One region of the Alteromonas sp. RKMC-009 genome, then DNA from elsewhere that is predicted to be linked to it. Evidence: predicted binding sites of a transcription regulator. Region 1 holds the regulator's gene; each other region holds the start of a gene.

Region 1 (7,808 bases):
TTCTAAAGGTCTGGGAATGACAGGTATTACAGATGACAGCGGCAAACTCAGCGGTATTTTTACCGACGGCGATCTGAGACGAATCCTGGACGCCAGAACCGACATTCATACTACTCCGGTAGCCAATGTTATGACCCGCGGCGGGAAAACTACCCGCTCCGGTACACTGGCAGTGGAAGCGTTAAATTTAATGGAAAAACACAAGATCAGTGCGCTGATGGTGGTGGATGAAAATCATTACCCAGTGGGCGCATTCAACATGCATATGTTGCTTAAAGCAGGAGTTCTCTGATGGGACATGAAGTCACTTTTTACGGTGTGATCAGTGAAGAGCGGTTTGAAAAACTCAAAGGGCTAAAACTGCTCGTTTGTGATATCGACGGCGTATTTTCTGACGGCAGAATTTACCTTGGCAACAATGGTGAAGAGTTAAAAGCCTTTCACACCCGCGATGGCTATGGCGTTAAAGCATTAATAAACAGTGGTGTGGACGTTGCTGTCATAACCGGCCGCGACTCGGCCATTGTAAAGAATCGCATGACCGCCCTGAATGTGAAGCACATTATTCAGGGTCAGGAAGATAAAGCCACGGCTATGGCTCAGTTGTGCGAAATGTTGAATCTGGCGCCATCAGAGGTCGCAGCTATCGGTGATGATATGCCGGATCTTGGCATGTACCGGTTTGCCGAAACAAAAATTGCGGTGAAAGATGCCCATCCGGCCGTTACCCGCGAAGCGAACTGGATCACCACAAAAAATGGTGGATTCGGGGCAGTACGGGAAGTCTGTGATGTAATTTTACAAGCGCTCGGTACGCTGGACACCATACACGGGGCCAGTGTATGAACCGTTTAGGGATCAGTATTTCTGCGCTGTTTGTTATGGCGCTGCTGATGTACCTTCCTGTATGGATGGCAGAAGAGCAGGCACCGGCGAAAAAAGCCGGTGCAGACGCCTTACGCCCTGCCTATAAAGCAAAGAATTTGACAACCACGCTGTACAACGAAGAAGGCAAACTCAACCACGAAGTCTTTGCCGCCTCTATGGAGCATTACGACCAACTAGGCTTTGTGTTATTCGACCAACCCAAATACACTGTCTATGTGAATGATGACGAGGCCCCATGGCAAGTTACCGCTGATGAAGGCACACTCTACAACGATGACCTGATCCAGCTGGAAGACAATGTGCTGATAAAAAGCCTGAACCCTGAAGAGTTTATCCAGACCATCACAACCAATTTTATTAAGGTGAATCTGGATGACAAAACCATGACTTCAGACCAGCCGGTAGATATACGCGGCGTACAGACCATCATTAAAAGTAACGGTTTCAATGCGAACCTGCGTACCCAACAATATGAGTTAATTGATCATGTGCAGACAATTTATTCCCCGGGCAGTTAGCCTTTTTGCAGTAATAACGCTGCTTGCTGTTGCCGGTGAGGCAATGGCCGGCTCCGGTGATTTTGAAAAGCCGATTACCGTGGATGCCAAGTCACAGTTTATCGACGGTAAGAAGAAAAAATCGGTTTTTAAAGACGATGTGAAAATCACCCAGGGTTCACTCATTATTGCCGCAGATGAAGTGGAAGCCATCGCCAGTGAAGGCGAAGGAAAAGAAATTTTTATCGCCCGCGGAAAACCAGCCAGTTATTCTCAAACCCTGGATGACGGTGCAAAGGTAAAAGCCAGCGCAAATGAAATTCGCTACGAAGTCGCCAAACAACTTATTTCCTTGCAAGGTGATGCGAAAATCCAGCAAGATACCAGCATGGTCCAGGGAGATAGCATCACCTATGACATGTCAAAAGAGCAACTTCTGGCAACCGGCGGTGAAAGTAACAGCAACGGCCGGGTAACCACGGTTTTCCGTCCTGACACAGTTAAAGAGTTGAAGGAAGAGAACAAGACTTCAGACAGCAACGAAAACGAGGGTAACTGAGTTACATGGCAACCCTGAGTGCGACTCATCTGGCAAAGTCGTATAAATCACGCCAGGTCGTCCGTGACGTTAGTTTATCGGTTTCTACCGGACAGATAGTAGGTCTGCTGGGTCCTAACGGTGCAGGTAAAACCACAACGTTTTACATGATTGTCGGTCTTGTGCCGCTGGATAAAGGCAAAATCCTCATAGATGAGCAGGAGCTGACTCACCAGCCAATGCACGAACGTGCCCGCCGGGGAATTGGTTATTTGCCCCAGGAGGCATCCATTTTCCGCAAGCTGACCGTACATGAAAACATCATGGCGATATTGCAGACGCGTAAAGACTTAAAAAGTCATCAACGTGAGCAGGAAGCGGATGCACTACTTGATGAATTTAATATTAACCATATACGTAATAGCACAGGTATGAGTTTGTCGGGTGGCGAACGCCGCCGGGTTGAAATTGCCCGCGCACTGGCAGCCAATCCGCAATTTATTTTGCTCGATGAACCCTTCGCCGGAGTTGACCCGATTTCGGTTAATGATATAAAGAAGATCATTCAGCACTTACGGGACAGAGGTATCGGTATCCTCATCACCGACCACAATGTCAGGGAAACCCTTGATGTGTGTGAAGAGGCCTATATCGTCAGTCATGGAGAACTGATTGCTCAGGGCACCGCAGAACAGGTATTAAGTAATCAAAAAGTTCGTGATGTATACCTTGGTGAGCAATTCAGGCTATAGTTAAGATATCGGGATGAGCATTTAGCGGAGATTTCGCCACCGGCACTCACACCGCTACAACCGGATGTCCTTTTTAGAGTTTATATAAGACGTAGATGAAACCATCTTTACAGTTAAAATTTAGCCAACAACTGACAATGACGCCTCAGCTTCAGCAGGCGATCAAGCTATTGCAGTTGTCTACGCTGGACTTACAACAAGAAATTCAGGAAGCCCTCGACTCTAATCCTTTGCTGGAAGTCGACGACAGCTCCGACAACGATGTAATTGAGAAAAATAACATCGATAATGATGACAGCATGCAAGAGTCTGCATCAGCCTCATCTTCTGACAGCATGGATACCGGGGAAGCACTGGAAAAGAATGATTTACCGGACGAGCTGCCCATCGACAGTACCTGGGATGAGTACATTTCTGCGTCTTCTGCACCCGCGCCCGGCCCTTCCGGTGGCGACGATGAACAAATCTTTCAGGGTGAAACCACCGAAAATATTCAGGACCATCTGCTGTGGCAAATGCGTCTGACACCTTTTTCTGATACAGACCGCGCCATTGCACTGGCGATCATCGATTCTATTGATGAGTCCGGCTATCTCACGGTTACCGTTGACGACATTCTGCAAAGCGTTAACAGTGAAGATATGGAAGAGCCCGTTGAAGAAGATGAGGTTGAGTGTGTACTTAAACGTATTCAGCTTTTTGATCCTCTCGGTTCCGGGTCCCGCACACCGCAGGAGTGCTTGTTAGTTCAGCTGGCACAATTTGCACCGGAAACACCGTGGCTGGAAGAAGCTAAACTGCTGCTCAGAGAGCATTCCGATCTGTTGGGCAGTAAAGACTACCGTACGTTAATGCGTAAAACCCGCCTGAAAGAAGATCAGTTGCGGGAAGCGATGCGTTTGCTGCAAACGCTTAATCCCCGTCCGGGCAGTGCATTAATTACGAAAGAACCCGAATATGTCATTCCGGATGTATCGGTTGCGAAGAAAAATGGCCGTTGGGTTGTAGAATTAAACCCCGACAGCCTGCCTAAGCTCAGTGTTAATCAGCAGTACGCTGCAATGAGCCGTAAAGCAAGAAACAGCAGCGATTCACAATTTATCCGCTCTCACATGCAAGAAGCTAAATGGTTCATTAAGAGCCTTGAGAGCCGGAACGATACGCTGCTGAAAGTAGCAAATTGTATTGTTCAGCAACAGATGGGCTTTTTTGAGCATGGCCCTGAAATGATGAAACCAATGGTGCTGAATGATGTCGCAGAAATGGTAGATATGCACGAATCTACTATTTCCAGGGTAACAACGCAGAAGTACATGCACACGCCCCGTGGTATTTTCGAGTTGAAGTATTTCTTCTCCAGCCACGTTGCCACTGAATCAGGTGGAGAGTGTTCATCGACAGCGATTCGCGCCCTGATTAAGAAGCTGGTTGCCGCTGAAAATCCAGGCAAGCCACTGAGTGACAGCAAGATTGCTTCGTTGTTGGCCGATCAAGGCATTATGGTTGCCCGGCGAACAATAGCAAAGTACCGGGAATCCTTGTCGATCCCGCCGTCTAACCAACGCAAAAGCCTTATCTAACTTAAGGCTGCTCAAAATAAGGAAGACGAAATATGCAAATCAACCTTTCTGGTCATCACATTGAGATCACTGATTCTTTGCGTAATTATGTCGATACTAAGTTCAGCAAACTGGAACGTCATTTTGACCACATATCAAATGTGCACGTTATTTTAAATGTTGAAAAGCTTAGCCAAAAAGCAGAAGCAACGGTTCATCTTAGCGGCGCGGAAGTCTTCGCCTCTTCCGAAAATCAGGACATGTATGCTGCCATTGACAGCATGGTCGATAAACTCGACAGGCAGGTCCTGAAACACAAGGAAAAGCTTAAAAAGCACTAATTGAATTCATGGATATACAAGCCATAGTCAGCCTGGACCGCACCGAGTGTGCGGTCCAGTGCAATAGCAAAAAACGCATTCTCGAAATCATCAGCGGGATTGCAGCTAAAAATAACCCCGATGTAGACGAAGCCACCGTGTTAAGTAGCCTGCTGGCCCGTGAGCGAATGGGCAGCACAGGTATAGGTAACGGCATTGCCCTCCCCCATGGTCGTCTGGCCGGACTGGAAAAAGTCATCGCCATTGTGGTTACCAGCACGCCCGCCATCGATTTTGATGCAATCGACAATAAACCTGTGGATATTTTCTTTACTCTGCTTGTCCCTCAGGAACAAACCGAAGGACATTTACAAACTCTGGCCATGGTTGCCGGGAAACTCAGCGATAAAGAAACCATAAAAACTATCCGCAAAGCTCAGACAAGTGATGATATTATTCGCGCATTACAGTAACTTAGTGTAATACGCACCGACAACACGTGACTTCAGGAGAAACGGCGTGAAGTTAATTATCATCAGCGGACGTTCAGGTTCAGGAAAATCAGTAGCACTTCGTGCCCTTGAGGATCTGGGGTATTACTGCGTCGATAATATTCCGGTTAATCTGCTACCAGCCCTGACACACACTGTCGCCGATGAATACGAGCAGGTAGCTGTGAGTATTGATGTCAGGAACTTGCCTAAAGAGCCTTCTGAGCTGGTTGAAATTCTCGACTACCTGCCTCAGTCATGGACTGTCACCATCGTATATATTGACGCAAGTGACGATATGCTGGTGCGCCGGTTCAGCGAAACCCGCCGGTTACACCCGCTGGCCAAACTGAATAAATCATTGTCTGATGCCATTCAGACAGAACGGGAATTACTGGCCCCCGTAGCAGAAAGAGCGGATTTGAATATTGATACCGACTCTCTGAGCATCCACCAGCTGGCAGAATTAATCCGCGAGCGTATCCTCGGTAAGAAAAGCTCACGACTTGTTCTGGTATTTGAATCATTCGGCTTTAAACACGGTATTCCCAAAGATGCAGACTATGTATTTGACGCCCGTTTTCTGCCAAACCCTCACTGGGAGCCGGATTTAAAACACCTGACAGGCCTGGATACACCGGTTCAGGTTTTCCTCAGTTCCCAGCCTATTGTGACTAAATTTATCTGGCAGATTCAGAACCTCATCACGACCTGGCTGCCGCACCTTGAACGGAATAACCGCAGTTATGTGACAGTCGCTATCGGATGTACCGGCGGACAGCACCGTTCAGTTTATGTAGCGGAATCACTGGCGAAAAACTTCCGGGAATCTCATCCTGATGTCCAGATCCGCCACAGGGAGCAAAGTAAATAATGCGCATAGAGAAATCTCTGACTATTGTTAATAAACTGGGCCTGCATGCCCGGGCTGCAACGCAGTTGGTGCAACTGGCGAATCAGTTCGATGCCGAAGTTATTTTACAAAAAGGCGATAAGCAGGCTAATGCCAATAGTGTACTGGGACTGATGATGATGGAAAGTCATCAGGGGGAACAGGTTACTGTGATCTCTGAAGGTCCTGATGCTGAAGCTGCAATGGATGCTGTTGAGGCATTAATTGCAGGCAGATTTAACGAAGATGAATAGCGCCGGCACACCACTGAGTGTGTAGTGCCGGCGAAGGCTTAAAGGCAAACCCGTTGAAACGTTTCATCAGTTTAATCATCTTTTTGACAGCGATGGCTTATCAAAGCTCTGTATGGTGTGCTGAGCACAGAAAAAGTCTGACAACCGGTGGTACAGCCTGGCCTCCTTATCTGTACATAACAGACAATAATGAGCCGGCCGGTGAAGACTACCAATTGTTGAAGTCGGTTTTAGGCAAGCTGGATTATGCACTGGAAAGCCAGATCCTGCCTGAAAGACGGGTCACTCAGCAAATAGAACTGGGGCAAATTGATGTAGTTACAGGTGCAGCTTTCACACCGGCGAGAGCACTGAAAAACTATTTTTCTGTTCCTTACCGCAAAGAAACCATCAGCTTTGCCTTTCATCCTTCCCATCATAACGAATATGCCGGCAAATCTCTTGAAACCTTACTAAGGGAAGGCAAAACCCTGGCGTTAAATACCGGTGGGTGGTTCGGCGACTGGTTTAATGAAACAGTCACTGAGCAGTACAGCGCGCAGCTTATTCATCTGGATTCCGTTAAACGGCGGTTACAGTTTCTGAACAGAGGCCGTGTCGATTTGGTGCTGGACGATATCAGAGTGATTAGCTTTAATGCTGAACAGTTGCACCTCGAACTGGAAATCAGTAATAAGCCCGTTAACGTACAGGACGTCCACTTCATGTTCAGTAAACAATCTGTGGACCCGGGCTTCATAGATAAATTCAATCACGTCCTGTCTGACTATGTTAAAGACCCGGATCCTGCGATCTGAGCTTTCAACTTCACATCTTATTCCGCTGCCGCATTATCCCTGACATTTTTTTGCACCGTAGTCGCGGCAAACAAACTCAGTACAAAAGCCATCCCATAAAATCCTTTTTCACTCAGCAACAGGTTGGCGTTTACCAAACCAATGACTAACAGTGCAATAGCAGCACCAAGGCCAAACCAGCACAACATCAGGTATATTTTCGTTGTCTGTATGCCTTCCATTTTGTCCCGCACTGTTTTTTGTACAGACACGGCAGCAAACAGTCCAAAGAGAAATACAGCAAAGTAGTAGCCTTTTTCATTAAGTGGCATATCGGCATTCAGTAGTCCGGTGATGTAAGCAGCAAATCCTGTCAGCAGTGCAATAACAGAAGCAATAAAAAAGGCTTTCGTTGGTTTATTTGCGTTCATGATGATCTCCGTTTTATATCAGTGACTGGCATACAGCACGGTTTGATGTGCCACCAGTTGATTGTTTTCCAGATAATTAGCAATTGTGGTAAACGTAGCGGTTTGTATCGCGCCAGGATGGTCGCTTAACGACACACCGCTGCTCACCCAACTGCCTAACCGCAACTTCATTTTGTTAACCTTCACCGGCTGTGCTTTAAACCATGCCTGCGTATTGTTTTTAAGGCGATGACTGTCAGTGGTGTCGTAAATAGCAGCATTCAGCACATCAAGGGTGTACTCAGTGCAGTTTTGCTTTCCTTCCGTAAACGGACTCGCTATGACGGAATAGGCCGGTTCGTGAAGCAATTTCGCTTTGTCCTGCGCATACAGGGCAACAATTTTCTGCTGCACTTCCCAATCGGGAATAA
Region 2 (7,808 bases), 1.6 Mb from region 1:
TTTATTTCGATTAACAGTAAGAGACAGCGATATGAAAACTCCATTTAGTGTTGTGACTATTGTTAAAGGCCGCAAGGAACAGTTAAGTAACTTAATTAAAAGTATTGAAAGAGCTTCATATTTACCTCAGGAAATGGTAATCGTCTGGATGGCCCCTCCCAGCGATGACTCTCTCATCTGCAGTGACTTTTTTCCAATAATTCACCGGTTTGCAGCCAGCGAACCTTTGCCTATACCGAAAGCCCGTAATCGCGGTTTTGAAAGTTGTAAGACAGACAAATTTATTTATCTCGACGTAGATTGTATATGTCCTGAGACGTTACTGGAAGAAATGACCGGAATGCTCTCCACAGGCAAAGTTGTTACTGCAAATGTAACTCATTTATCTGAGCAGGTAAGTGATATTGAAGAGGTTTACCTACAGCAACAGGTAACACCCAAAATTACTGCGCCGGAGAGAGTCCCTTTCGTCAGTTTTGATACTACCATCTTCGGCATTACCCGCCGCGATTTTGAACGCGTTGGTGGTTTTGATCTTGATTATAACGGCTTTGGAATTGGTGACATGGACTTCGCTACCCGTTGCAGCCAGGCGGGCCTCTACCTGTTAAACACTGGTCGGCACGTTTATAAGCAATTTCATGTTCACTACAATCCGCCAGTCAATCACTTATGTGACATCGTCGCGAATGCCGAAGTATTTCGCCAAAAGTGGGGGGCATATCCCTCCAGTGAGATTTTCACTCAGTTTGTGAAGCTAGGGCTTATTAACGAGGATTTCGAAAAAGTCGGCATGCGGGTAATTAAACTTCTGTCGGACGAAGAATTGTCAACTTATCTGGTGAACGAACCAAAGAGTCCTGAACACGCAAATACTTACCGACAATCAGCTTAGATAAGTAATTATATTCAACAGGGAGCCAACATACTGTTGCCTCCCTATTGATGAAAAAACCTCAATGATTTATGGAATATTCAACTACGGAATAGAATAAATTATTCATCCGTCAGAGGAGTATCTTCTGTAATCGGTACAGCGTTGACGTCGGTATCCAGCGCTTCCACTGCTTTTCGGACACCTGCAGCATAGTCAGGATGTACTTTTTCAAGAACAGCGTACCAGCGCTCTTTTACGCCGTTTGAACATGGCCCTATCGCGGCAGCATAGTTCTTGTACAACCTTTCTTTCTGCTCGTCAGAGAACATGTTATAAAGGGCTCGTGGCTGCACGTAATCAATGTCCGATTCTTCCTGATAGTAGCGGTCAGCATCGCCATCGATGCGCAGCGGTGGTTCCGGGTTCTTAATTTGAGCCACCGGACCGTTGTGCTGGTTTGGCTCGTAATAGGCGTCAGGATTACCAAAATCATTGGTAAAGAAGCGCATCGCACCGTCTTTATGATAATGGTTCAACTCCGCTTTCTTCGGCGCATTAGCCGGTAAGGCTTCATAGTGAGTTCCCAAACGATAACGGTGAGCATCTGCATATGAGAACACCCGGGCCTGCAGCATCTTGTCAGGACTGAAGCCGATACCGGGCACCACGTTTGACGGGCTGTAGGCTGCATTCTCAATCATCTGGAAGTAGTTTTCAGGCACGGTGTGCATTTCCAGTTCGCCCACTTCAATCAGAGGGAAATCACCATGAGGCCACACTTTGGTGAGGTCGAAAGGATTATAAGCCTGCTTCCCTGCCTCTTCTTCAGGCATGACCTGAATGTACAGAGTCCATTTAGGATATTTGCCGTCTTCGATGGCATTGATTAAGTCTTCCTGATAAGACTCGCGGGTTTTACCTATGATCTCTTCAGCCTCATCATTGGTGTAATGTTCATGCCCCTGCTGTGTTTTAAAGTGGAATTTCACCCAGAAACGCTCGCCTTTGGCATTCCACATACTGAAAGTGTGTGAGCCGTAGCCGTTCATGTACATAGGGTTCTTAGGAATACCACGATCAGACATCAGAATGGTGACCTGATGCACAGACTCAGGTTGTCCGGCCCAGAAATCAAACATCGCTTCCGGGCTGCGAAGATTTGTTTTCGGATGGCGCTTTTGAGTACGGATAAAATCCGGAAACTTAAACGCGTCGCGGATAAAGAAGATAGGGGTATTGTTACCCACCATATCCCAGTTACCTTCTTCGGTGTAAAATTTAAGACTGAAACCGCGTACATCACGCTCGGTGTCAGCAGCGCCTGATTCCCCCGCAACGGTAGACCAGCGACTCAGCACGTCGGTCTTTTTGCCAATCTCAGAGAACAGGTCGGCACAGGTATACCGGGTAATGTCGTGGGTCACTGTAAATGTACCCTGCAAACCCCAGCCTTTGGCATGCACCGTACGCTCAGGAATACGCTCCCTGTTCTGGTGTGCCAGCTTTTCAACAAGCTGATAATCTGTCAGCAGAACCGGACCTCTTGCGCCCGCTGTTTTGCTGGTTTCGTTAGATTCGACGGGCGCGCCCGCGCTGGTGGTGAGAGTTGTTTTTTTGCTCATAACGGTCTCCTTAGCTTTACTGAGTATCCACTATAACTACACCCGTCATGTAAAAAGTGCTTAATCTATTTTTTAAAAGATGTTAATTATTTATTTCTATCAAACAGAAAAAACCCCGCAGATGCGGGGTTCAAATTTTGGTGAGTTGAGCATTATGCTTTTGTTATAGGTTGCCCAATCAAGTCTCCGTGTTGAAGATTAACGACCTGAAGTAAAGTCAGGATATGCTTCCAGACCACATTCAGCAACGTCAACACCTTCAAATTCTTCTTCTTCAGAAACCCGGATGCCCATTACAGCTTTCAGGATTACCCAAACAATCAGACTGGTTACGAATACCCATACAAAGATTGTAGCAGCACCTAACAGCTGACCACCGAAAGTAGAACCTTCGTTAGTTACCGGCACCAGTAACAGACCTAACAGACCGACTACACCGTGAACAGAGATAGCACCTACAGGATCATCGATTTTCAGTTTGTCCAGGAACACGATGCTCAGAACAACCAGCAGACCACCTAAAGCACCGAACAGTGTTGCCATCAGAGGCGTTGGCGTTGAAGGTTCAGCAGTAATAGCTACCAGACCAGCCAGTGCACCGTTAAGAACCATAGTCAGGTCAGCTTTACCGAACATTACGCGAGCCAGCAGCAGAGCAGCAATTGCACCACCGGCAGCGGCGGCATTGGTGTTCATGAATACAACCGCAACAGAGTTAGCACTTTCTACAGTCGCTGTTGCCAGAACAGAACCACCGTTGAAGCCGAACCAACCCATCCACAGAATGAATGTACCTAAAGTCGCCAGAGGCAGGTTAGCACCAGGGATAGCATTTACTTTGCCATCTGCAGTGTATTTACCTTTACGGGCACCAAGTACCAGCACACCGGCTAACGCAGCAGCAGCACCTGCCATGTGAACAATACCGGAACCTGCAAAGTCAGAGAAACCGTTGTCGCCCAGTACGTACATACCGAATACAGACTCACCGCCCCATGTCCATGCACCTTCCATTGGATAGATGAAACCAGTCATCACAACTGCGAATGCCAGGAAGGCCCACAGTTTCATACGCTCAGCAACCGCACCGGATACGATAGACATTGCAGTGGCAACGAATACGACCTGGAAGAAGAAATCAGCTGAAGGCGCGTAGGTAGCCGGTTCTTCTGCAACACCTGTTGCACCGTCACCAACAATACCGGAAAGGAATAATGTGAAGTCACCACCGCCGTACATGATGCTGTAACCGCAGATCATATACATGGTACAGGCAATGGCATACAGCGCCACGTTCTTGGTCAGAATTTCAGTGGTGTTTTTAGCACGAACCAGACCCGCCTCAAGCATGGCAAAGCCGGCAGCCATCCACATGACTAACGCACCGCAAATAAGGAAATAGAAGGTATCTAATGCATACCCGAGTTCAAATGTGATTTCCATTGTTTTCTCCGCAATTTCTTATTGTGTTGTTTTACAGCGCGTCTGCGTCAGCTTCGCCGGTACGAATACGAACAGCATGTTCAAGGTCGTAGACGAACACTTTACCGTCACCGATCTTGCCAGTTTTTGCTGCGCCAACGATGGCTTCTACCAGACGATCAACCTGGTCTGCCTGAACAGCAACTTCCAGTTTTACTTTTGGTAAGAAATCCACCTGATATTCGGCGCCGCGATATAATTCAGTGTGTCCTTTTTGACGTCCAAACCCTTTCACTTCGGTAACGGTAAGACCGTCAATACCGATCTCTGAAATGGCTTCACGAACATCATCCAGCTTGAATGGCTTGATGATAGCTGTGACTAGTTTCATGTGTTGCTCCCAAATAATGGTTGTTTGTTTTCGCTTTTAGCGGGGGTTGCTGAAGTAAACCAAGTCCTATGCCACAAATTTTAATCTATAAAAAACAGATATTTATGCATTAAAACGAATGAAGAGCTCAAAAATTACGCACCATGATCGTGCGAAGGTGAAATAACGCACCACAATTGGGCAACCAAAATCGTGCTTGTGTAAAGACCGGGAACTTCATCTTATTTCAGCGGTCTTCTGTCGCGTATGGAAACCACGGACACCGCTTTCTTTGCCCCTCAAAGGCCAACATTTGATCCACCCCGCCCGGGAAAAAAAAGCGGGGTCTTTGTCGTGTCTGTTATTATTCACCTTATATTGCTTGCCGCGCTGGCGCTGATGGAAAGTAAGCGCAATATTCCGGAGCCCGTGGTCAGTAAGCCCATCACGGCGACGTTAATCCGTCTGCCACAACCTCAGGCCGTCCGGCAACCGGACACACTACCGGAAACCATTCCGGAAGCATCAGTGCCCGACAAGACTGAACCTGAACCGGCCGCACCGGAGTCCAAACCAACTGCGGAACAGGCAGCCCCGCCTGACATCAAAACACCGCCGGCAGTAAAAGAACCGCTGCCGCAACAAACTGTGCAGCCTGAAGCGTCAGAGCCGGTTCAACCGCCTGTCTCTTCTGTTATTGCGCAGCCGGCTGCGCCAACAGATTCAGGCACGGTTTCAACCAGACCGTCATTAACATCGCGCCGTGCTCTGGATGCTTTTTTCAGCCGGCAACAGGCTGCCAGTACACAGCAGGATGCTGAGCAGGTAGCCAAAGAACTCAGGCGGGCAAAAACGTCACCGGATATCAGCGATCCCCGCAAAGGCGCAGAAAAAGAAGATCCTCTTGCCCCGCCCCCTGCCGTTGAAGTGGATTGCAGTAGTAAAACCACCCAAACCCTGGCATTTATTTCACGTTTTACCGGTGGACGGGCGACCTGTTCAGACAGGGGCAAAGGGTTTGAGAAATTCATTGATGCGCGGATAAATAAAGGGGTCAAAGAAGAAGAGAATCAAAATTAGTCTGTATTGCGTATAAGGGCTTCTACAGATAATCTATGCCCCGATTCTTATTGAGGAAAACCTATGGCAGCCGCTAACCTACTCGCCCTGATTGATGATATCGCTACTTTGCTGGATGACATTTCCGCCATGTCTAAAGTGGCTGCGCAGAAAACTGCCGGGGTACTGGGTGATGATCTTGCATTAAATGCCAACCAGGTTCAGGGAGTGCGTGCCGAAAGAGAACTGCCTGTGGTCTGGGCTGTGGCAAAAGGCTCGCTGCTCAACAAAGTGTTCCTGGTACCTGCAGCGCTGCTTATTTCTGCTTTTATTCCGGTTCTGATCACCGTCATGCTGGTCATTGGTGGTCTGTACCTATGTTTCGAAGGGGCTGAAAAAGTATTGCACCGGCTTTTCCATAAAGAAGATGAAGCAGAGCGTGAAGCCAGAATTGAAAAACTCTCGCAGGAAAATATTGATCTTGTGGCGCTTGAGAAAGACAAGATTAAAGGCGCCATCCGGACTGACTTTATTTTGTCCGCAGAGATTATCGTCATTGCACTGGGTAGCGTGCAGCAGGCTGATTTTGTTACTCAGGTAGGTGTGTTGTGCGCCTTGAGTGTTGGGATCACTGCCGGTGTGTATGGTCTGGTTGCCGGCATTGTGAAAATGGACGACGTCGGTCTGTATCTGCTCAGAAAGTCACTCACCGGCGGCTACAACGGTTTTCAGCGTGTCACTGGCCGTGCCCTGCTCGTTGCTGCGCCTCTGTTGATGAAAACCCTCGCTTTTGTCGGCACCATTGCTATGTTCCTCGTTGGCGGCGGCATCCTTACTCACAATATTCCGTTTATGCACCATTTCGCTGAATCCATTAATCACAGTGTGGAGCAACTCAGCTTTGTCATCTCCCTTATCACTGATGGTGTGGCTGGTTTGATTGCCGGTTCGGTAATTGTGGGTATTGTTTCACTGTTTTCTAAAAAGAAAGACGCCCATTGAGCTGTTCTGATGTTGTCTGGGCGGCAAACTACGCCCCGGCCATAACCAAAATCATCGCGGGCTGACTCACCTGTCAGCCCCTTACATCATACCTGGTCAAATTCGCCAAATAGAGTTTTCAAAATTGCTAATTCTTAGTGTTTATACTATTTACACTTATCTAAGCTTTTCTACACCCAAACAATAAATCATTCAAAATCAACGCGTTAAAATTTTTATTCGTGTTGGCACAACTATCGCTAAAGTTAATGCGACTTAACAATTAACTGCCGGGAAGTCAGTAAGAGTGCAGTTTATTAACCTTAACTTTGGAGAAATTATGTTTACTTTACGTCGTCAATTCACTGCACTTGCACTTGTTGCTACTTCTGTTCTGTCTGTACCGGCAATGGCTGAAACATCATTGCAAAGCCAGCTTCAGGGCTATTTATCTGAGATGGTTGAGCAACAAATCGATAACGTGCGCACAGAAATCCTGTCTGAAGTGACTCAGCTAGTGGCCAACACCACGTATCAGGCCGAACCTGAAGAAGCTGAAGAAACACTGGTTGCTGACATCAAGATCCGTGATCTTAAACAGGAAGATGCGATGTCTTCTGAAGACATCAAAGGAGAGTAATGATGATGACATCAGGTGCGTTGTTGTTGCTTGCGCTGGGACCGGTTGTCGCGTATCTCGCCAGCGCAGTGTTATTCAGCGGTGTGCAACACATTGCAGACCGCTTTCACTAATCCCAACGAGCTCCCGTAGGGCCTTCCCTGAGTCAGAACTGGTAGCGGGACAGATTTTTACTGAGCCGTATGTCGCTGCCAGTTCTGACTACAGGGCTTTTTCGCTAAGAAAAAGCCTTAATTTCCAAACAAACGTTCCCACCAGCTTTTCTTTTCTTTGTCCGGAGGCGCTACAGGCTTACCGTAGCAATCCTGCGCCGGCGGCGGCAGTACATCAAGAATAGCCGGCACACTCATTGAGTCAGGACACCCGGCAATGGTTAGTGCACCCGTCTGACTGTCGAAATGTGCAATACCTAACCCTTCCGGAAAACGTCGTGACAGTGACTTGGGCGACTGACTTTTCTGATAGTTTACAAACACAGGTAAGGCCCCGCCGGCACCGGTTAACAGCACTGGCTGGTTATCATCATTCCCTACCCATACAGTTGCCACATTATTCCGGTCAAAGCCGGTAAACCAGCTGTCGCGGTAATCATCTGTGGTGCCGGTTTTACCGCCCATATTGATATTCGGGAAATTACTGCCCACACGTTTAGCTGTACCTTCAGTGGTCACTTTATACAACGCGTAGTTCAGCAGGTATGTCGCGGCCTCATCTACCCGCTGGGAATAGTAATCGGCATTCTGCCATACCAGCCGGTTATTCGAAGAAACAACCGATGTCACAGTATGCAGCGGAATATAACGGCCATTGTTCGAAATGGTCTGATACATCTGGTTA
Region 3 (7,808 bases), 1.6 Mb from region 1:
TAATGGTGATCTGGCGTAAAGGCTCATCGCCATCAGGAAAACTGAAAGCCCGTCGCTGAACCACCAGCTTATTGCCGGTATAACGATATTCTCCGCTACTATCGGGATTGGTGACCTTCCGGTAACCAAGCAGTTTCAGTTCATCAAGCACTTCTTTTGGCGTGATTTCCAGCGCTTCAGATAAAACCAGCGGCCGGGCAAATATTTGCGCCGGGACTTCCCATTTATTGCCTGTAAAGGTGTGCTTAATCTGGGCATCCAGATACACCATGTACCCTGTCAGCACCACGAACCCGACAATACATAACTTGAACAACAGCCCGGGCCAGCGACGGCGGGGTTTGCTGCCAATTTTCTTTGGTTTATTAACTTTCGTCTGTTTTTTAGCCACTTATCATGCCAATATAGAAAACGTCAAAGGGGATTTTGCGGTTTTCGCGGCTGAATTTCCAGCCTGAAACTAACCGTGCAAATCATTGTCATCTTGCAGTAATCTTATGATTACGCCAGAACAATCAATCCGGATGGCCCGGAAGGCGCCAGAAAGGAGTGAAACATGAAAATTTCCATCGATATCGACCTTTCACCCAAGGAAGCAAGAGAACTCATGGGATGGCCGGATATGAGCAAACTCCATGAGGCCACCATCTCACAACTCAGCGAGCAAATCAAAAGCGGAAATCAGGAAGCCATGATGTCCATGCTGAAGCCCTACCTGGACGGCAGTCAGCAAGCATTCTCATTCTATCAAAAGATGCTGGAAAGCATGGCAACCACAGGAACCAGCAAAAAATAAGCACGGAGGTTTTTTGTGCACGAGCAGGACAAAGATCATATTCTGGACACATTGAATCAATACGCACAGCAGTTTAACGCCATGGTTCATAACATTCTGACGAAGAAAAATAGCAGTGAGGAGACATCCGCTATGTTCGACCCGGAAAAGTTAGGTTCGCTGCTGTCAAACGACACGGTAGAGGTAGATTCGGCAAAGCTTATCCAGACGCAAATGGATTTCATGCGTCAACAAACTGAATTGTGGCAGCAGGCGACTAAGGCCATGTTGGGAGAGAATGCCCATCCTGTTATGCAGGAAGAGAAAGGCGACCGTCGTTTTTCTCATACAGACTGGCAGGACAATCCCATATTCAGTTACATGAAGCAGGCTTACCTGATTAATTCCAAGATGTTGCAGGGCATGATTTCATCCATGCATTTCAAAGATCCCAAGTCGGAAGAACAGGTAAAATTCTACACCCGTCAATATATCAACTCGGTATCACCGACCAATTACTTACTGTCAAACCCGGAAGTGTGCGAAGAAATTCTGAAAACCAAAGGCCAGAACATGGTGAAAGGCATTGAGAATTTCATGCGGGATCTGGAAAAGAGTCCTCTTGAAGCGTTCAAAATCACACAGACCGATATGGATGCCTTCGAGTTAGGTGTCAACCTGGCTACCACCGAAGGCCAGATCGTTTATCAGAACGATTTGATGCAGTTAATTCATTACACGCCGAAGCATGAGAAAACCTTTTCGACGCCAATACTGTTTGTGCCTCCTTTCATAAATAAATACTACATTCTTGATCTCGACGAACGAAAGTCCGTGGTAAAAGGCCTGCTTGATGCCGGTTTTTCGGTGTTTATGATTTCCTGGGTCAACCCGGATGCAAAACTGGCGGACCAGGATTTCTTCGATTACATGAAGAAAGGTCCGGTGGAAGCCCTTGATGTGGTTTGTGATATCACCGGTAAGAAGAAAGTGAATATGGTGGGCTTTTGTGTGGGCGGCACTTTGCTTAGCACAGCAACGGCTTATCTGCGTGCGAAAAAAGACACCCGCATTGAGTCACTCACTTTACTGACCACCTTACTGGACTTCAGTGAACCCGGCGAAATTGGTAATTACCTTACCGAAGATGCATTACCTGTGATGGAGCAGAACGCAGACATCAAAGGTATTTACGACGGCCGCATTCTGGGCCTGAGCTTTAGTTTGCTGCGGGAAAACAACCTTTTCTGGTCGTATTTTATTAATAACTACCTCAAGGGCAAAGACCCTGCCGCCTTTGATATTTTATTCTGGAACAGCGACGCCACCAACATCACTGCGGCCTGTTTTAAGCAATACATCCGCACCATGTACTGGGAAGATAAACTGAAAGTGCCGGGGGCAGTAGAAATTGACGGCATTCCCATCGACCTTGGAAATATTGATGTGCCGGTGTATTTCCTGACTACTCTGGCAGACCACATTGTGCTATGGCAGGGCGCCTACAAAGGGACACAGCTGGTATCAGGCGATACACGCTTTGTACTCGCCGGGTCGGGGCACCTTGCAGGGGTAATTAACCCGCCAGATCCCGGGAAATATCCGCACTGGATTAACGACAATCTGCCGGCAAGTGCCAGCGAATGGTTTGATGGTGCTGTGAAGCAGGAAGGCTCATGGTGGCCAGACTGGCATGCATGGTTGCAGAGTCACCGAAAAACAAAAGTGAATGCCCCGCAGCCCGGTGAAAGTGAAAAATATCCGGCCATCGAAGCAGCCCCGGGCAGTTACGTGAAAAAACAGCTGGGATAAACCGGCAGACAAAAAAAGGGGGCGTTCAACGCCCCGCTTTGCTTCTGTCTACATGAGGATTCAGTATTACGATTCGCTGTTTTGTGTTTTAGCGATGTCCAGTACGCGGGATCTTAGTTTTTCATCCGTTTGTACCAGTTGTGCAATGGTCGTGTAGGTTTGCACCTCAAGACCGGTTTTTTCAATTTCTGTTACCATTTCAGTTTGTGCAGCCTGCTGAATTTGCTGCATCTTCTCAGGTGTTTCATCACCTTTCAGTTCAGACTGATATTTATCTGCAACATCACTGACCGCATTCATCGCGACAGTAAATTTCTCAAGAGTTGCATCATCGAAATCCTTCGACTGTGTCATCGGCGCACTTGACGGGGCAGCCTCTTTGGTTTCCTGAGCTGCCTGTGCAGCGAAATTTAACGTGCAAGCAACAGCGAGGCTCATCACAAGTGATTTGACAAGTTTAGTCATAATAATCTCCGGTTTCATTTGAATTGCCTGAAATGCGTTATCTTCAAATGAATGTGATTAAAAGAAAGATAATCCGGCTATTCAGGCTCTCAACAGTGATACAGCGATAACTATGCCAATCACGATTTAACCAGTAATTTCAGCAGGTTAACAAAATTCAGATTTTACTATCAGTGAAAAAGGTGGTCAGAGTGTCGCTTATTTTCACACCTTTTAGGTTGCCGCAGCGGCATTTTGTGCGTTACTCTCAATTCAGCACCGCCGGAGGTAACATTATGATCATCATTAAAAAATATCCTAATCGCAGATTGTACGACACATCTCAGAGTCAGTACGTTAACCTCGATTATATAAAGGCGTTAATCAATGAACGTCAGGAATTTAAGGTGATTGACTCCAAAAGCGAAGATGACATTACCAAGTCATTATTGCTACAAATCATCAGTGAATCCGAAGCCAACGAAAACCAGTCTTTGTTAACGAATTCGTTACTCAAACAACTAATCCGTTATTACGACACTGACATGCAGGACTTTCTGCGACAGTACCTTGAACAATCTCTTGTTACCTTCATAGAGCAACAGGATCAGGTACAGGGTATGATGAAAAATATGATGGATAACACGCCGTTCGGTATGTTTAACAAAATCATCGAACAAAATATGGATGCCTGGAAGAAGAACCAGAAGTAAGTATCACATACTGGCAGGAGAGCAATACACCTGCCCCGAAACAGACAGACCTGCCACATTTCCTCTTCAATGCTGCAGAGCAGCATAAAAAGCTATTTGCTTATTAAATAATCGTCTAAACATTCTTGCTGCACCGCAACATTTTTGTTGATCTCTTCAAATGCCCTGGTTAATATCTAATCAAATCTTGCTGCAACGCAGCAGAAGGACTTCATCAACTGGTCGGGAGAAGAGTATGTTTGGCAAGTTTTCAGAACAGCTGAAAAGTACCACTAAACCGGTACATACGCTGTTTGCTGTGAATACAAAAACGCTGGAAAGTCTGTCTCAACACCAAACCACGTTATTTACGGGTTTGCTGAGCGACAGTGTTCGTTACATTGAAGCGGTAACGAAACAAACAGAGTTTAGAGGTGTAATGACAGCGAATTCTGAACTGGCTGAGTCAGTGCGTGAACGCATGACCAGTGCGTCGAAAGACACCTACTCCACCCTTAACGCCATGCGTGAAGAAATGACCGAAGTGATGGCGGCTAGTCTGGCCACCGCCACAGAAGAAACCAAAGAAACCGTTGAAAAAGCGACAGCAGCCGTGAAGAAAACCACGAAAGCTGCCGCACCGAAAAAAGCTGCGCCTGAAGCCGCGAAAGCGCCGGTAAAGGCAGCAGAAAAAGTGGCTGAAGCAACAAAGGAAACTGTTGAGAAGGCCGCTGAAGAGACAAAAGCCGTTGCTGAAGAAGCAAAGGAAGCGACTGCTGAGGCAAAACCTGCCGCAGCAGCAAAGAAACCAGCAACACGTACCCGTCGCACGACTGCTAAGAAGACTGCGACAACGACTAAATCAACTAGCTAACTTACCCCGGAAACTGGAGACAAGTAATGTTTGAGCAAATGAACGAGCAAATGAAAAGCGCAATGAAGCCGATGACTGACCTTGCGACATTGAACATGAGTACAATGCAGGATCTGGCAGAAAAACAGAACGCCCTGTATTCATCTCTGTTATCTGAAAATATGTCTTATTTTGAAAAAGCTTCTCAGCAGAAAGATCTGTCTGGTCTGGCTGAAATGAACAAGGCATATGTTGAAACTATTCAGGAAACTGTTACTGATGCAGCGAAAAGCTCATATGCAGTAATTTCTGATGCACAACAGAAAGCTGGCGAGATGTTCAAAGGTTTAAGCGACGAAATGACTGCGAAATTCCAAAGCGCAGCAAAAGCATAAGTCCCTCCTGAGCGGCCTTCAGAGGCCGCTCAGGTTACCCCACATCAAGTGAACCTTTTCATCCCCCAAAAGGTCTTAGCCCCAGCCAGTATTTGAGGAGAGACGTAATGAATTATCAGGCTTACGATTATTTGACGCGCGGCGCATACATTATGCACGAGGGTTTCAGTCTGCTTAATGATATTGCGAACCATCCTTCCAATCTTTTCGCACATACCTTACCCGGCCGCATAACCCGCGCTTCGCTGGAAACTGCCATGCGGCTGACACAACGCTACGAGAAGCTGGGGTTTAATATCGACGAAATCAAAATCGACGATAAACGCCACAAGGTGAAAGAAGAAATCGTAATGAGCAAGCCGTTTTGTGATCTCATTCATTTCAACCGGATCGGTGTGAAAGATGATCATAAGGTCTTGCTTGTTGCGCCTTTATCCGGCCATTTTGCTACCTTGTTGAAAGGCACGGTGGAAGCGCTGCTTCCGGATCACGAGATTTATGTGACTGACTGGGCTGATGCCAGAGAAGTACCGCTGGAAGACGGTCCGTTCAGTTTTGATTGCTATGTGGGTTACCTTATCGAGTTTCTTGAGTTCTTAGGGCCGGGCACGCACTTAATGGCGATATGTCAGCCTACTGTTCAGGCTTTAATCGCCACAGCAGTGATGGCCGGACAGAAAAATGCCTGTGTGCCCAAGTCGCTCACTCTCATGGCGGGCCCCATTGATTGCTCTAAGAATCCTACACGGGTGAACGAGTTCGCTCAGGAACATCCGATGAACTGGTTCCGTAATGTGGCGATTATGTCGGTACCTTATGGTTATCCGGGCGAAGGTCGTCAGGTGTATCCCGGTTTCATGCAGCTGGGCGGTTTTATCAGTATGAACCAGCAAACTCACATGAAAAAATATCAGAGCTTCTTCCAAAATCTGGTATTTGGTGAAGAAGAAGATGCTGATCGTTTCCGCGCCTTTTACGATGAATATCTGGCGGTACTGGATATGCCCGCCGAGTTTTATCTTGAAACCATTGAACGGGTATTCAAGAATAACGAGATTGCCCGCGGTGCGATTACTTATCAGGGTAACCCTGTAGATTTTGAAACCATCGACAATACTGCCCTGCTTACTGTAGAGGGTGCAGATGACGATATTTGCGGCTTAGGACAAACAGAAGCTGCACAGGATATTTGTAAAAATATTCCGAAAAATATGCGTAAACATCACGTACAACAGGGAGCCGGTCATTACGGTATCTTCAGTGGATCTAAGTTCCGTAAATCGGTACGCCCGGTTATCACTGATTTCATCCACAAGTACGCATAAGCCCTCCCGGACAAATAACTCTTTCCTGCAGCGCTCCTGATCTCACCGGCGGAGCGCGCCGTATTTTCCCCCATGTTTCCCTCGCCCCCGGGGGCTCAGATAAGGTAGCATGAACGCCTCATCAACAAAGGTAATATGCAATGTCTAAATGGATGCCGCGTAAGCTTGGTTTTTCAATACTGTCACTGCTGACAGCGACTTCTTCAGCTTATGCCAATACAGATTTTGAACAGTGTAAAACACAGTTATCTCAGCAAGCCGTAGAACAAGGCGTGAAAGAAGAAACGGCAAAGGCCGTGTTCGCCAACATTCAGTATCAGCCCCGCGTGATCTCGCTGGACCGCAGCCAGCCTGAATTTGTACAAACCTTTCCGGGCTACTACAGCAAACGCGTTACGGCATGGCGCATCGGCAAAGGCCGGGAAATGTACGCTAAACATAAAGAACTGTTAAATAGCTTAAGCCATAAATACGGTGTGCCTGCCCATTATCTGGTGGCATTTTGGGGGCTGGAAACCAATTTTGGTGGTTACAAAGGTAAGATGAATGTACTGAATTCACTGGCGACTCTTGCCTGTGATGAAAGACGTAGCAGCTATTTTTCCAAAGAATTAGTCACTGCGGTTAAGCTTCTTGAAAGAGAATCTTTAGATCAGACCAAAATGGTAGGTTCCTGGGCAGGCGCTATGGGCCATACGCAATTTATGCCCTCAGCGTATATGAACTATGCGATTGACGGCGACGGCGATGGCCAGATCAATCTGTGGGACAGTGAAGAAGATGCCCTCGCTTCAGCGGCTAACTTTTTGTCTCAATTAGGCTGGCAACCCGGATTCCGTTGGGGAAGGGAAATTCAGTTACCGGATAATTTCGATTATCGCGAAACGGGATATAAAAACCGGCGCAGTATTACTGAGTGGAACGAAAGCGGGATTAAAAAAGCAGACGGCAGTGCGCTGGGTAACAGTGATGAAAAAGGCTATGTCGTAGTACCAGCCGGTCATAACGGTCCGGCGTTCATTGCCTACCATAACTTCCGTATTATCATGCGCTGGAACAATTCCGAATTCTACGCCATCGCCGTAGGTAAGCTGGCTGACCAGATTTCCGGTGAAGCCGGTATTGATAAAGCGTTACCGGAATTACCGGCTTATACCAGGGATGACATTTTGAGACTGCAAACAGCGCTGAATGCTTCCGGTTACGATGTAGGTAAACCCGACGGTATTATCGGGCCGGCAACCCGCGCAGGGATCCGCGAATATCAGCTGGCCAGCAATCTGATTGCTGATGGTTTTCCGGGACTGGATGTGATGAAAGCGATTGGTGTGTTGCCGGATGAACCCAAAGAGAGCGACGGCAATAAAGAAAGCGAGTAGCTGGATCCGGATACGGTCAGTTCACAGAGCACGGGCGTGCTCTGTGAACATTGTAACCGAACAGCTTAGTACATGTGCTGTCCGCCGTTAATGGACAATGTAGAACCGGTAATAAATCCGGCTTCATCGCCTA

What was found. Region 1 encodes sigma-54, which starts transcription at its own class of promoters, with help from an activator protein. Its sites were predicted from a motif close to GTTGGCACGNNNNTNGNNT; they were not measured.
Region 2: the regulator sigma-54 is predicted to act here: its motif matches at 4,370-4,388, upstream of glnK (P-II family nitrogen regulator).
Region 3: the regulator sigma-54 is predicted to act here: its motif matches at 3,154-3,172, upstream of DS731_RS19010 (DUF4168 domain-containing protein).

The regions. Positions count from the first base shown of each region.
Region 1 covers NZ_CP031010.1:999,367-1,007,174, reverse strand. The annotation lists gene DS731_RS04420 (KpsF/GutQ family sugar-phosphate isomerase) at 1-292, shown strand, start outside; gene kdsC (3-deoxy-manno-octulosonate-8-phosphatase KdsC) at 292-846, shown strand; gene lptC (LPS export ABC transporter periplasmic protein LptC) at 843-1,406, shown strand; gene lptA (lipopolysaccharide transport periplasmic protein LptA) at 1,375-1,944, shown strand; gene lptB (LPS export ABC transporter ATP-binding protein) at 1,950-2,675, shown strand; gene DS731_RS04395 (RNA polymerase factor sigma-54) at 2,771-4,255, shown strand; gene hpf (ribosome hibernation promoting factor) at 4,288-4,575, shown strand; gene ptsN (PTS IIA-like nitrogen regulatory protein PtsN) at 4,584-5,027, shown strand; gene rapZ (RNase adapter RapZ) at 5,074-5,919, shown strand; gene DS731_RS04375 (HPr family phosphocarrier protein) at 5,919-6,191, shown strand; gene DS731_RS04370 (substrate-binding periplasmic protein) at 6,245-6,988, shown strand; gene yiaA (inner membrane protein YiaA) at 7,006-7,398, opposite strand; gene DS731_RS04360 (DUF2145 domain-containing protein) at 7,417-7,808, opposite strand, start outside.
Region 2 covers NZ_CP031010.1:4,333,306-4,341,113, forward strand. The annotation lists gene DS731_RS18960 (glycosyltransferase family 2 protein) at 32-895, shown strand; gene DS731_RS18965 (catalase) at 997-2,499, opposite strand; gene DS731_RS18970 (ammonium transporter) at 2,698-3,942, opposite strand; gene glnK (P-II family nitrogen regulator) at 3,974-4,312, opposite strand; gene DS731_RS18980 (hypothetical protein) at 4,646-5,371, shown strand; gene DS731_RS18985 (DUF808 domain-containing protein) at 5,435-6,352, shown strand; gene DS731_RS18990 (hypothetical protein) at 6,672-6,971, shown strand; gene mrcB (penicillin-binding protein 1B) at 7,202-7,808, opposite strand, start outside.
Region 3 covers NZ_CP031010.1:4,342,447-4,350,254, forward strand. The annotation lists gene mrcB (penicillin-binding protein 1B) at 1-391, opposite strand, end outside; gene DS731_RS19000 (DUF6489 family protein) at 557-796, shown strand; gene DS731_RS19005 (PHA/PHB synthase family protein) at 812-2,587, shown strand; gene DS731_RS19010 (DUF4168 domain-containing protein) at 2,654-3,052, opposite strand; gene phaR (polyhydroxyalkanoate synthesis repressor PhaR) at 3,328-3,744, shown strand; gene DS731_RS19020 (phasin family protein) at 3,980-4,597, shown strand; gene DS731_RS19025 (phasin family protein) at 4,624-4,971, shown strand; gene DS731_RS19030 (polyhydroxyalkanoate depolymerase) at 5,079-6,296, shown strand; gene DS731_RS19035 (lytic murein transglycosylase) at 6,437-7,675, shown strand; gene phbB (acetoacetyl-CoA reductase) at 7,741-7,808, opposite strand, start outside.